DNA from 2 places in the Stenotrophomonas sp. 10N36 genome. Region 2 is predicted to be linked to the other one. Evidence: predicted binding sites of a transcription regulator. Region 2 holds the regulator's gene; the other holds the start of a gene.
What was found. The regulator FliA, encoded in region 2, starts transcription of late flagellar genes. The targets are predictions, from matches to a motif close to TAAAGTTTNNCNNNCNNNGGCCGATAA.
Positions count from the first base shown of each region.

Region 1: the regulator FliA is predicted to act here: its motif matches at 2,268-2,294, upstream of AC1DCJ_RS16915 (GGDEF domain-containing protein).

Region 1 covers NZ_JBFTIS010000019.1:64,963-70,951, reverse strand. Annotated here, with positions in the region: gene egtD (L-histidine N(alpha)-methyltransferase) at 1-915, opposite strand, end outside; gene egtB (ergothioneine biosynthesis protein EgtB) at 912-2,201, opposite strand; gene AC1DCJ_RS16915 (GGDEF domain-containing protein) at 2,371-3,678, shown strand; gene AC1DCJ_RS16910 (YchJ family metal-binding protein) at 3,657-4,046, opposite strand; gene AC1DCJ_RS16905 (sulfite exporter TauE/SafE family protein) at 4,595-5,371, shown strand; gene AC1DCJ_RS16900 (ATP-binding protein) at 5,517-5,989, opposite strand, start outside.
Region 2 covers NZ_JBFTIS010000025.1:25,654-31,642, reverse strand. Annotated here, with positions in the region: gene AC1DCJ_RS18645 (chemotaxis protein CheA) at 1-723, opposite strand, end outside; gene AC1DCJ_RS18640 (protein phosphatase CheZ) at 728-1,342, opposite strand; gene cheY (chemotaxis response regulator CheY) at 1,342-1,734, opposite strand; gene AC1DCJ_RS18630 (RNA polymerase sigma factor FliA) at 1,751-2,497, opposite strand; gene AC1DCJ_RS18625 (MinD/ParA family ATP-binding protein) at 2,494-3,381, opposite strand; gene flhF (flagellar biosynthesis protein FlhF) at 3,368-5,110, opposite strand; gene flhA (flagellar biosynthesis protein FlhA) at 5,265-5,989, opposite strand, start outside.

The sequences.
Region 1 (5,989 bases), on a different contig from region 2:
TACGCGCAGCCCGGCCCGGGCGGCCAGTGCCGCGAACGAGTCCTCGGTGTACTTGTGGCTGTATTCCACGGTCATCGCTTCGCCGTCGGCGAAATCGAACGTGCGGCCGGCAACCTCAACCCGCTGCGCACGGGTACTGACCAGATCGGTTTCGATGCGCAGCCGTTCCACGCTGTAGCGCGCGCGATGCTGGAAGCCGTCGAGATCGAAGGTGCTGCCGATCTCGCGATTGAGTCGGGCGAGCAGGTTCAAGGTGAAGGCGGCCGTGACGCCGGCGGCGTCGTTGTAGGCCGCTTCGATCAACGCGGGGTCCTTGTGCAGGTCGATGCCGATCAGGGCCAGCCCCTGCGTGCCCATGGTCTGCCGCATCGCCTGCAGCAGCGCGACCGCCTCGGGTTCGGCGAAGTTGCCCAACGTGGAACCGGGGAAGAACAGCAGCCGGCGCGCGGGCTCGCGCTGTGGTTCGGGCAGCTGCACCGGGCCGGTGAAGTCGGCGCAGACCGGCAGCATTTCGATGTCCGGCAGGGCCACGGCCAGCCGCGCGATGCTGGCCAGCAGGGCCGCGCGCGAGATTTCGATGGGTGTGTAGGCCACCGGGTCGGCGAGCGCGTGCAGCAGCAGTTCGGTCTTGCGGCCGCTGCCGCTGCCCAGTTCGACCACGTGCAGGCACGGGCCGACCACGCCGGCAATGTCGGCGGCGCAGTCCTGCAGCAGCTGCAGTTCGGTGCGCGTGGGGTAGTACTCGGGCTGGCGGGTGATCTGTTCGAACAGCGCCGAGCCGCGGGCGTCGTAGAAGTATTTGGAGGGCAGCTGCCGGGGCCGGGTGGACAGGCCCTGCAGGATATCGGCGGTGATCCGGGCGCGATCGGGCTGCAGGTCGGTGAGCGCGTCGAGCGCGTCGGTGACGGTGCTCATGCCGGGTCCCGCGCCAGGCGCACGCCGGAGAACTGCCAGCGCGCCGAGGGCGCGAAGAAGTTGCGGTAGCTGGCGCGCACGTGCGCGTCGGGAGTGGCGCAGCTGCCGCCGCGCAGGATCCATTGGCCGTTCATGAATTTACCGTTGTATTCGCCGAGGTTGCCGGCGAAGGGGCGAAAGCCCGGATAAGCACCGTAGGCGCTGCTGGTCCATTCCCAGACATCGCCGAACAGCTGCAGGAGGGCGTGGTCGCCTGAAGGGGCGCCGCGCGGGTGAAGGTGGTCGGCGTCGGCGAAGTGGCCGTGGGGCGCGACGCCGGCGGCGGCCGCTTCCCATTCGAACTCGGTGGGCAGCCGCGCGCCCTGCCAGCGGGCGTAGGCGTCAGCTTCAAAGTAACTGAGGTGGCAGACCGGTGCATGCGGGTCCAGCGGGCGCCAGCCGCCCAGGGTGAACTCGCGCTCCAGCGCGTCATCCCAGTACAGCGGGTGCTGCCAGCCTTCGGCCTGGCACAGCGCCCAGCCCTCGCTCATCCACAGGCCCACCTCGGCATAGCCGCCGGCCGCGATGAACTGCCGGTACTCGGCATTGCTGACCGGGCGGTTGGCCAGGGCATGAGCCGGGACCAGGACGCGATGCACGGGCGATTCGTTGTCATAGGCGAACGCGGCATGGGCGGGCCAGGCGGGCGCGCCGATCTCGACGATCTGCTCGGGGCTGTCCTGCCAACGCAGCGGCGTGGCGGTGGCCTGCTCGTGCACGAGGTCGTCGCGGTACGCCGGCTGCAACGGGTTGCACCACAGCGCGTGCTTGATGTCGGTGAGCAGCAGCTCCTGGTGTTGCTGCTCATGGTGCAGGCCCAGGAGCAGCTGGTGGCAGGCCTGCGGCGCGAGCGCGTCCGCCTGCAGCAGGGCGATCACCTGCGCATCGACCCGCGCACGGTAATGCAGCACCTGCTCCAGCGAGGGACGCGAGAGCAACCCCCGCTGCGGACGCGCGTGCGCCGGGCCGATGCTCTGGTAGTAGCTGTTGAAGAGATAGTGCCACTCGGCATTGAACGGGACGTGGCCGGGCTGGCTGGCCAGCACGAAGCGTTCGAAGAACCAGGTGGTATGGGCCAGGTGCCATTTACTGGGGCTGGCATCGGGCATGCTCTGCACCATCGCATCCTCGGCGCTCAGCGGTGCCGCCAGCGCAACACTGCGCGCGCGGATGCTGGCGTAACGCGCCGCAAGTGCAGCGGCAGGGGATGTGGCGGCGGGCGTTGGCGAGGCGACGGCGGTGTTCATCGCGGTCAGGATCGACCAGCGCCGGTGAGCGGGACGTCATGGGAAGGCTCACGTGGCGTGACACGCTCAAGTTGAATACGCAGCGGCCGCTACCGGGAAGACCATCGCCTGCGTGGCCCGGTTTGCATCTGCAGCCCTGGCGCGCCGGCCTGCTTTCGTGGAACCGTTCTTGCCCAGTCACCCGCTACGCCAGCCCGGCCATTACCTGTTCCTGTTGCCTGCCCTGCTGGTGGGCATCGGGGTGTGGTCGGCCACGCCGGCCGACGAGGTGGGCAGTGCGATGCACCGCATCCTGCCGCTGGTGCTGACCTGCCTGGGCACCGGCCTGGGCCTGGTCTACAACCGCGTGCGTGCGGTGTGCCTGCTGCTGGCCATCGCGCTGGCCTTTGCCGTGCTGCACGGGCTGGTGGGCAGCTTCCTCAATACCGGCGCGGTCAGTGCGCTGACGCCGCTGGTGTTCCATGCGGTGTCGCTGTGGCTGCCGCTGCTGTTTGCGTTGCACGGGCTGTGGCCCGAGCGCGGCAGGATGCGCCAGGACCTGCTGCTGCGCGGCATCGCCAGTGGCGTGGCCGTGGGCATCTTCGCGCTGCTGGCGGCGCAGGGCCCGCAGGGCATGCATGACCTGCTGTCGAACCATCACTGGCCCTGGTTGCCGACCGGCTGGAGCCGCCTGGCCCAGGTGCCGACGGTCGCCTTCGTGGGGGCTCTGCTTGGGCTGGCGGTGCAGGCGCTGCGTCAGCCGCGTCCGCTGCATACGGCGATGCTGGTGGCCCTGCTGGTGGTGTGGGCGATGCTGCCGCGCGTGTTCCTGTCGCCCGCCCTGCTACCGGCGTTGGCCAGCACGGCCTTGCTGCTGCTGGTGTCGGCGATGCTGCAGGAGTCGTTCCACATGGCCTACCGCGATGAACTCACCGGCCTGCCTGGGCGGCGGGCCCTGAATGAGTGTCTGCAGCGGGTGGGCGCCACCTACACGATCGCGATGGTGGACGTGGACCACTTCAAGCGCTTCAACGACACCCATGGCCACGACAACGGCGATGACGTGCTCAAGCTGGTGGCCGCGCGACTGGCTGGCGTGGGCGGTGGCGGGCGGGCGTTCCGCTACGGTGGCGAAGAGTTCGCGCTGGTGTTCCTGGACCGCCCTGCCCCGGCGTGCGTGGAGGCGGTGGAGGCGGTCCGGGCCGCCGTGGAAGGTACGCGCCTGCAGCTGCGCGACCGCGCCGCGCGGGTCCGCGACGATGCGGTCGGACGCTTGCAGCGTGGCCGCGGCGGCGCCGGCACGGTGGTGCAGGTGACGGTGAGCATCGGCATGGCTGACAGCCGGGTGGGCGACAGCCCGCAGGCGGTGCTGAAGGCCGCCGACCAGGCGCTGTACGCCGCCAAGGATGCCGGGCGCAACTGCGTGCGCGCGCACGGCCAGCAACGGCCGGTGGCGGTGCGCAGCCGCGAGGCGGCTCAGGGCAGCGCGTCGAGGTAGAACCAGCGGCCGTCTTCGCGGACGAAGCGGCTGTGTTCCAGCATTTTGACCGCACTGCCGCCGCCCACCTTGTAGCGGGCGGTGAACTTGACCTGGGCGTGGTCCGGGTCGGTGCTGGTGTGCGTGTGGATTGTGAGGCCCAGCCAGCGGGTGCGCTGGGCGGGCGCTTCGTCCAGCGACAGGTCTTCCGGGCGCGTGGACGGATGCCAGCTGGCCAGCAGGTAGTCCGGCAGCTGCTTTACGTAGGCGCTGTAGCGCGAACGCATCAGGGCTTCGGCATCGGGTGCGGCGGCGCCTGCGTGGTAGACGCCACAGCAGGCGGTGTAGGCCAGCGGGCGGCCGCAGGGACAGGGATCGGGTGTGGTCATGGCGGTATTGTCGCGCGTTTGGGTGGGTACGCCGTGGGTGTTGGATGCGCCGTGGGTGCCGACCGTTGGTCGGTGCGTGCGTGCGGTAGCGGATGGCAGCCGACCAACGGTCGGCTCTACCGGGTGGGGTGAGGTGGATGCGTCGTGGGTACTGACCGTTGGTGGGTGCGTGCGCGCGGTTGGCGGACGGCAGCCGACCAACGGTCGGCTCTACCCGGTGGGGTGAGGGGCGTGCGCCGTAGATACTGACCGTTGGTCGGTACGTGCGTGCGGTGGCGGACGGCAGCCGACCAACGGTCGGCTCTACCGGGTGGGGTGAGGTGGATGCGCCGTGGGTGCCGACCGTTGGTCGGTACGTGCGTGCGGCGGTGGACGGCAGCCGACCAACGGTCGGCTCTACCCGGTGGGGTGAGGTGGGTGCGGCGTAGGTGCCGACCGTTGGTCGGTACGTGCGTGCGGTCGTGGACGGCAGCCGACCAACGGTCGGCTCTACCCGGTGGGGGGGTGCGGGCGTATGCTTGCGCGCCTTGTGTCGCGAAGTTGCTGCCGTGCTCGAGCTGGTTCCCCCTGAGCTGTTGTGGTTGGTGGCGATCGCCTTCATCGCCGGTCTGGTCGATGCTGCGGTCGGTGGCGGTGGGCTGGTGCAGTTGCCGGGTCTGTTCACGGTGCTGCCGCAGCACACGCCGGCGATGCTGTTTGGCACCAACAAGTTCAGTTCGATGTTCGGGACCGGTGCGGCCGCGTGGCGTTATGCGCGCAATGTGCGCTTCCCGTGGCGGCCGGTGCTGTTCGCGGCGGGCACGGCGTTCGTGTTTTCCTTCGCCGGGGCCACGGCGGTGAGCCTGTTGCCCAAGGACGCGGTGCGCCCGCTGGTGCTGGTGCTGCTGGTGGCGATGCTGGGCTACACGTTGTGGAAGAAGGACTTCGGCGCCCTGCACCGGCCGCGCGAGATCGGCCGCAAGGAGCTGGGCACGGCGCTGGCGATCGGGGCGGTGATCGGCTTCTACGACGGCTTCTTCGGCCCGGGCACCGGCAGTTTCCTGATCTTCCTGTTCGTCCGCTTCTTCGGGCTGGACTTCCTGCGCGCCTCGGCGGCGTCGAAGGTGGTGAACCTGGCCACCAACGTGGCGGCGATCTCGTTCTTCGTGCCGACCGGCAACATTCTGTGGCTGTTCGCCCTGCCGATGGCCGCAGCCAACATCATCGGCTCGGTTGTGGGCACGCGGCTGGCGCTGCGTGGCGGCACGCCGTTCATCCGCAAGCTGTTCGTGGGGTTGGTGGTGGTGCTGATCGCGCGGATGGGGTGGGATACGTTCGGCGGGTGACGCGTCGTCGCGTTGAGGGGTTCCCGTAGAGCGGGGCTCTGCCCCGCTGGTGTTGGTGCGGTGGTGATCCGGGAGCAGCCGACCAACGGTCGGCTCTACCAGGGGTGCGCGCAGCCGACCAACGGTCGGCTCTACCGGGGTGCGTTCAGGCGTCCTGCTGGCGGCTGCGTTCGGGCAGCTTCAGGCGCTTGGCCTCTTCGTCGTACTCGATCAGCAGTACGCCGGAGTCGTGGCGGCCGCTGATTTCGACGAAGCAGGCGCCGCCGATGAACGGCTCGAGCGTCATCACCGACTTCAACGGCGTGGCGACCACCATCTGGAAGCCGAAGTTCTCGAAGATGTTCATCGCCAGCGCGGTGAACTCGTTGTCGGCCTTGTCGAACGCTTCGTCCAGCACCACGGCGGCATAGCTGGGCAGCTGGCTTTCGGCGCCGCCCAGCTGGTAGCGCAGTGCCGCGGCCAGGCAGGTGGTGGCCAGCTTCTGCCGCTGGCCACCGGACTTGCCGGCGCCACTGCGGTAGATCTCCACCTGCTGGCGGGTGGCCGCATCCAGCTCGACGCCGATGAACTCCACATGCAGACGCACGTCGAGCACGTTCTCGCGCCAGCGGCGGTCCT
Region 2 (5,989 bases):
TTCGCCGATCAGGTTGACGATGGCGTCCAGGCGCTTGGTGTCCACGCGCACGGTGTGCTCGGCCTCGGCCACCGGCTTGTTGGCGGCCGGCTTGGCCGGCGGTGCGGCCGGTGCGCGCGGCGGCGGGGCGGCCGCGACCGCGGGCTTGGCGCCGGGCACGGCGCCGCCGTGCAGCTGGTCGAGCAAGGCTTCAAATTCGTCTTCGCCGATCAGGCCGTCGTCGGCCTTCCTGGCCACCGCTGCCGGGGCAGCGCCGCCATGCAGGGTGTCGAGCAGTGCCTCGAACTCGTCTTCGCTGATGAGTTCGCCGGTGGTCGGCGCCGCGGCAGCGGCCGGGGTGGCCGGGCCGTTGACGTCGAACTGTGCGATCAGCTCCGGCGGCGCGTAGCCCGGCTCGGTACCGGCCGAGACCGAATCCAGCATCGACTGCAGGTAATCCAGCGATTGCTGGGCGGCGTCGAAGTGGTGGGCCTGCAGGGTGGCCTTGCCGGACCGGGCCATGCCCAGGGTTTCTTCGGCGGCATGGCACAACTCGACCATGGCCTGGATGCCGAGGAAGCCGGCACCGCCCTTGAGCGTGTGGAAGCCGCGGAACACCGCGTTGAGCTGGTCACTGTCCTGGGGCGACTGCTCCAGCGACACCAGCTGTTCGCCAAGGCGGTCCAGGATTTCCTGGGCCTCGAGGATGAAATCGGCGGCAATATCGTCTGGAACAGCGCTCATGGTGTTACAGCCCCAAATCCGAAAGCAGGTCGTCAGCATCCACCTGTGAAACCTGGTGACGGTCCAGGCCACTCACGGCCGGGCCGGCCAGGCCGTTGTCACGCTTGTGCGCGGTGTCGTCCTGCGGCGGCAGGCCGAGGGCGCCAAACCCTTCATGCACGCGACGCACGATCCCCACCACGCGGCGGATGATCTGCCCGGTGAGATCCTGGTAGCTCTGGGTGAGGGCGATCTCGGTGAGGTTGTGGCGGATCCGGTCCAGCTGCTGGTCCTGGTCGGCGGTGAGGCCGTTGGCACGCAGCTGTTCGGTCAGCGCCCGGCATTCCTCGGCCAGGTCCAGGGTGCGGTGGGTGGCCTGTTCGGTCATGGTCACCACGTGGTCCAGGCGCGCGCAGGCATCGTCCAGCTCGCCGGCTTCGCTGGGCAGGCTGGGCAGTTCGCCCAGGGCCTGGCCAAGTTCGCGGGCGAGCCGGTTCAGGCCGGCCATCATCGGCTGGGTGCGCAAGGCGGCCAGCGCGTCGATTTCCCGGCGCCAGCCGGCTTCATCGCCGCTTTCCAGCGCAGCCAGGGCGTCCTGCAGGCGCTGCACCAGCGCGGATTTGTCGCGAAGGGTTTCCATCAGGCGCTCGCTGCCAGGCGTTCGAAGATCTTGCCGAGCTTTTCTTCCAGGGTCTGCGCGGTGAACGGCTTGATGATGTAGCCGTTGACGCCGCACTGGGCCGCTTCGATGATCTGTTCGCGCTTGGCTTCGGCGGTCACCATCAGCACCGGCAGGGTCTTCAGCTTGGCGTCGGCGCGGATCGCCTTGAGCAGGTCGATGCCGGTCATCACCGGCATGTTCCAGTCGGTGACCACGAAATCGAACGGCTGGCTCTGCAGCAGCGACAGCGCGGCATGCCCGTCCTCGGCTTCGGCCGTATTGGTGAAGCCCAGATCGCCCAGCAGGTTCTTGACGATACGACGCATGGTCGAGAAATCGTCGACGATCAGGATACGCATGTTCTTGTTCAAAGCACTTTCCTCGGTATCAAGTGTTCGCGAGGCCGGCGTCGGCCGCCTCGAAGATCTTCAATCGGCCCCGCAGGCGCAGCACGGCCTGGCCGTGGATCTGGCACACGCGTGACTCGCTGACGCCCAGCACGGCGCCGATCTCTTTCAGGTTCAGTTCCTGCTCGTAGTACAGCGACAGCACCAGCTGTTCGCGTTCGGGCAGCAGGCCGATCGCATTGCCCAGTTCGCGGCCGAACTCGCCACGCTCCAGCACCTGCTGCGGGGTCGGGCCGCCCTGGGCCACGGTGTCCAGTTCGCCCTGGTCCTCGATCCGCGATTCCAGGCTCAGCACCTGGCCACGTGCGGCGTCTTCCATCAGGCGCAGGTAGTCCGGCAGCGGCATGTCCATGGCGGCGGCCACTTCAGTGGCGCTGGCGGCACGGCCGGTGCTCTGCTCCAGGCGGCGGATGGTGGACGCCGCGTCGCGGGCGCGGCGGTGCACCGAACGTGGCACCCAGTCGCCCCGGCGGATCTCGTCGATCATCGAACCGCGGATGCGGATCGAGGCGTAGGTTTCGAACGAGGCGCCCTGGTCGGCGTCGTAGCTGCGCGAGGCTTCGATCAGGCCCATCATGCCGGCCTGGATCAGGTCATCCACTTCCACGCTGGCTGGCAGGCGCGCGGCCAGGTGGTGGGCGATGCGGCGCACCAGGTCCGAATGCTGGGCAATGCATTCGTTGGCGGCGGTGCGTTGCACCTCTTTGTATTGTGCGGCGCCTTTCATGCGGTCACCCCGCGTTGCTTGAGGATGCGTTCCAGGAAGAATTCGACCCCACCACGCGGCTCGGTCGGGGCCTGCCAGCGGGCGGTGCGGCGGGCGATTTCGGTGATCGCCTGGGCGGCCGGGCTGGACGGGTAGGCCTTGACCACCGGCTGCTGGCGCTGCACCGACAGGCGCAGCCAGTCATCCTGCGGCACGCAGCCGAGGTAGTTCAGCGACACATCGGCCAGGAACTTCTCACAGACCCGGGTCAGCTTTTCGTACAGCACGCGGCCCTCGTTGGGGTCGCGCACCATGTTGGCCACCACCTGGATGCGGTCCACGCCGCGCTCGCGCGAGAGCACCTTGATCAGCGCGTAGGCGTCGGTGATCGAGGCCGGCTCGTCGCAGACCACCACCACGGTGTCCTGGGCGGCCTGGCAGAAGGTCAGCACGCCGTCGGTGATGCCGGCGGCGGTGTCCACCACCATGAAGTCCAGCTCGCGCTCCAGTTCGGAGAACACGTTGACCAGGCCCACGTGTTCGGCCGGCTGCAGTTCGGCCATGTGCCGGCGACCCGATGCGGCCGGGACCACCAGCACGCCACCGGGGCCTTCCATGATCACTTCATCCAGGGTGCAGCGCCCGGCGACCAGGTCGGCCAGGGTCAGCTTGGGCTGCAGGCCCAGGATCACATCGATGTTGGCCAGGCCCAGGTCGGCGTCCAGCAGCAGCGTGCGCTTGCCCATGTCGGCGAGCGCCACGGCCAGGTTGGCCGACACGTTGGTTTTGCCCACGCCGCCCTTGCCGCCGGTGACGGCGATGGTGCGCACAGGGCCCAGCGGCTGGCTGCGGGTGGCAGACAACGGGAAGGTCTTGGTCAGCTTGGCGTACTCACGCGACGGCATGGTTCAACTCCGGGTTGCAGGGCATATCGGCCGCGCGGCGCAAATCTTCAAGGCGAAGTACAAGATTGGCGGCACTGGCCCGGTGCAGGTCTTCGGGAACGTCCTGGCCATCGGTGACCCAGGTGATCGGCAGGCGGTGGTCCACGGCCACCGACAGGGCGGTGCCGAAGCGGCCGGTTTCATCCAGCTTGCTCAGCACCACGCCCTGCGGGTTGGCGGCACTGAAGCGGCGGACCACCTCGTCCATGTCGCCAAAACTGGTGTTGGCCGGCAGCACCAGCAGGGTGCGGATCTGCTCGGCGGCGCGCAGCCACTGCAGCTGGGCGGCCAGGGCACGGTCGCGCGGGCCCAGCCCGGCGGTGTCGATCAGCACCAGCTTGTAGTCCTGCAGGCGCTCAAGGAGCTGGTTCAGGTCGCTGCCGCTGTTGGCTTCGTGCACCGCGATGCCGAGCTGGCGGCCGAAGCCGTACAGCTGCTCGCGGGCGCCGATGCGGCCGGTATCGGTGGTGACCAGGGCCACGTCGCGGGCGGCATGCTTCTCGGCGAAGCGCGAGGCCAGCTTGGCGATGGTGGTGGTCTTGCCGGCGCCGGTCGGGCCGACCAGGGCGATCACGCCGCCGGACTCCAGCGGGTCAACCGGGGCGATCGGCAGCTTGCGCGACAGCAGGCCCAGCATCAGCCCGCGGCCACGGTGGGCTTCGGTGTCCAGCGGGATCTGCATGGCCACGTCGCGGCTGATGCCGGCGTCGAAGCCGTATTCGTCCATCAGGTCCAGCGCGGCGGCGCGCACCGGCGACCCGCGCAGGCGCTCGTCGGTGAAGCGATGCATTTCGCGCTCGATGACGTGGCGCATGCCGGCCACTTCATGGCGCAGCTGGCGGATCTCTTCGTCATCGCGCTGCACGACCACCAGTTCGGCGGCGGGCTGCGGCTGGGCCTGCGCCGGTTCCGTGACGGCCACCGGCGCCGGGTTTTCGACGCGCGTTTCGGCGACGGCGACCAGCGCCTGCGGCACGGCGGCGGCGACGGCCTCGGCGACCGGCAGGGCCGGCGGCACGGTGACGCTGACCGGCAGCGGCGGCATCGCCACGGCGGCAACGGGCACGTGCATCTGGAAGTGCGGCTCGTCGTCCAGCGGCGGGTCGATGATGAAGCGGGCGCGGTTGATCGGCGGGGCGACGGTGGCGACGGCAGGTTCGGCGGCAGCCGGCTCGGCCTGTACCGGTGCCGGCGACGCGGCGGCCGCCTGCTCGACGTTGAACGGGGCGAAGATCTGTTCCGGCAGCGCGCTCACGCCGGCCGCCGGGGCGGTGGCGGCGCGGGCCAGGGTGGCTGCGAAGCCGCTGCTGCCCGGCGGCGGCACGATCTCGTTGGCGGTGTCCAGGGTACGGCCGGTGGCACCCACTGCGGCACGTGCCAGCGCGGCCACCGCAGAGGTGGTGGCGGCCACCGGTTCGGCGGCGACCACCGTCGGCTTGCGACGGGTCACCGCGGCGATCACCGCATCGGCGGCATTGCGCGGTCGCGGCGCCGGGGCCGGGGCCACGTCCTTGCGCGCTGCTTCAAGCGCACGCTGCACGGCACCTTCGTCGTAATTCGCCGCGGCCACGATCTCGACGCCTTCCTCGATCCGCCGGTTCGACAGGATCACCGCATCAGGACCATGTTCCTTGCGCACCAGGTTCATGGCCGAGCGCATATCGGGAGCGACGAAGCGTTTGATTTTCATGCTGTGGTACCGGGACTGGGGCGGCGGGGTGGTGGAAGGGAAGCGCTGGTTGTCGGTGGTCTGCACGGTCCGGGTTTCCCTTTATGTCCTGCTGCGTTGATATCGAAATGGGGGTGTGTCTGTTTTCTGGCACATGTCCGTCGGGGTTCCGACGTCAGCTGATCGTGCCGACCAGCTTCAGTCGTTTGTCCTCGGGTACCTCGCTGTAGGCCAGCACCGACAGCGAGGGGACGCTGTGGCGCACCAGCCGTGCCAGCGCGGCACGCACCGGGCCGGGTACCAGCACGACCGCCGGCTCATTCTTCGCTTCCTGCTTGCTGACACATTCGGCCAGGCTTTGGTGCAGTCGCTCAGCGAGTCCGGGTTCCAGTGCGGCGCCGTTGCCCTGTGTGGACTCCTGCAAGACACGTTCCAATTGCGGGTTGAGGGTGAACACCGGCAGCTCGGCCGACATGCCGGCGATCTCCTGCACGATGAAACGGCCCAGTGCGTTGCGCACTGCAGCGGTCAGCGTGGCCGGGTCCTGGCTGATGGGGGCGTTCTCCACCAGCGATTCGACGATCTTGCGCAGCTGGCGGATCGGAATGCGTTCGATCAGCAGGTTCTGCAGTACCCGCACCACCGCCGACAACGGCAGCGACTTCGGGGTGAGGTCTTCGACCAGCTTGGGCGCGCTCTTGGCCAGGTTGGCCAGCAGCTGCTGCACTTCCTCGTGGCCGAGCAGCTCGGGCGCGTGTTCGCGGATCAGGTGCGACAGGTGGGTGGCCACCACGGTGGCCGGATCGACCACGGTGTAGCCCATGGTTTCGGCGTGGGCACGCTGGTGCGGCTGGATCCAGGTGGCATCCAGGCCGAATGCGGGGTCCTTGCCGGCGATGC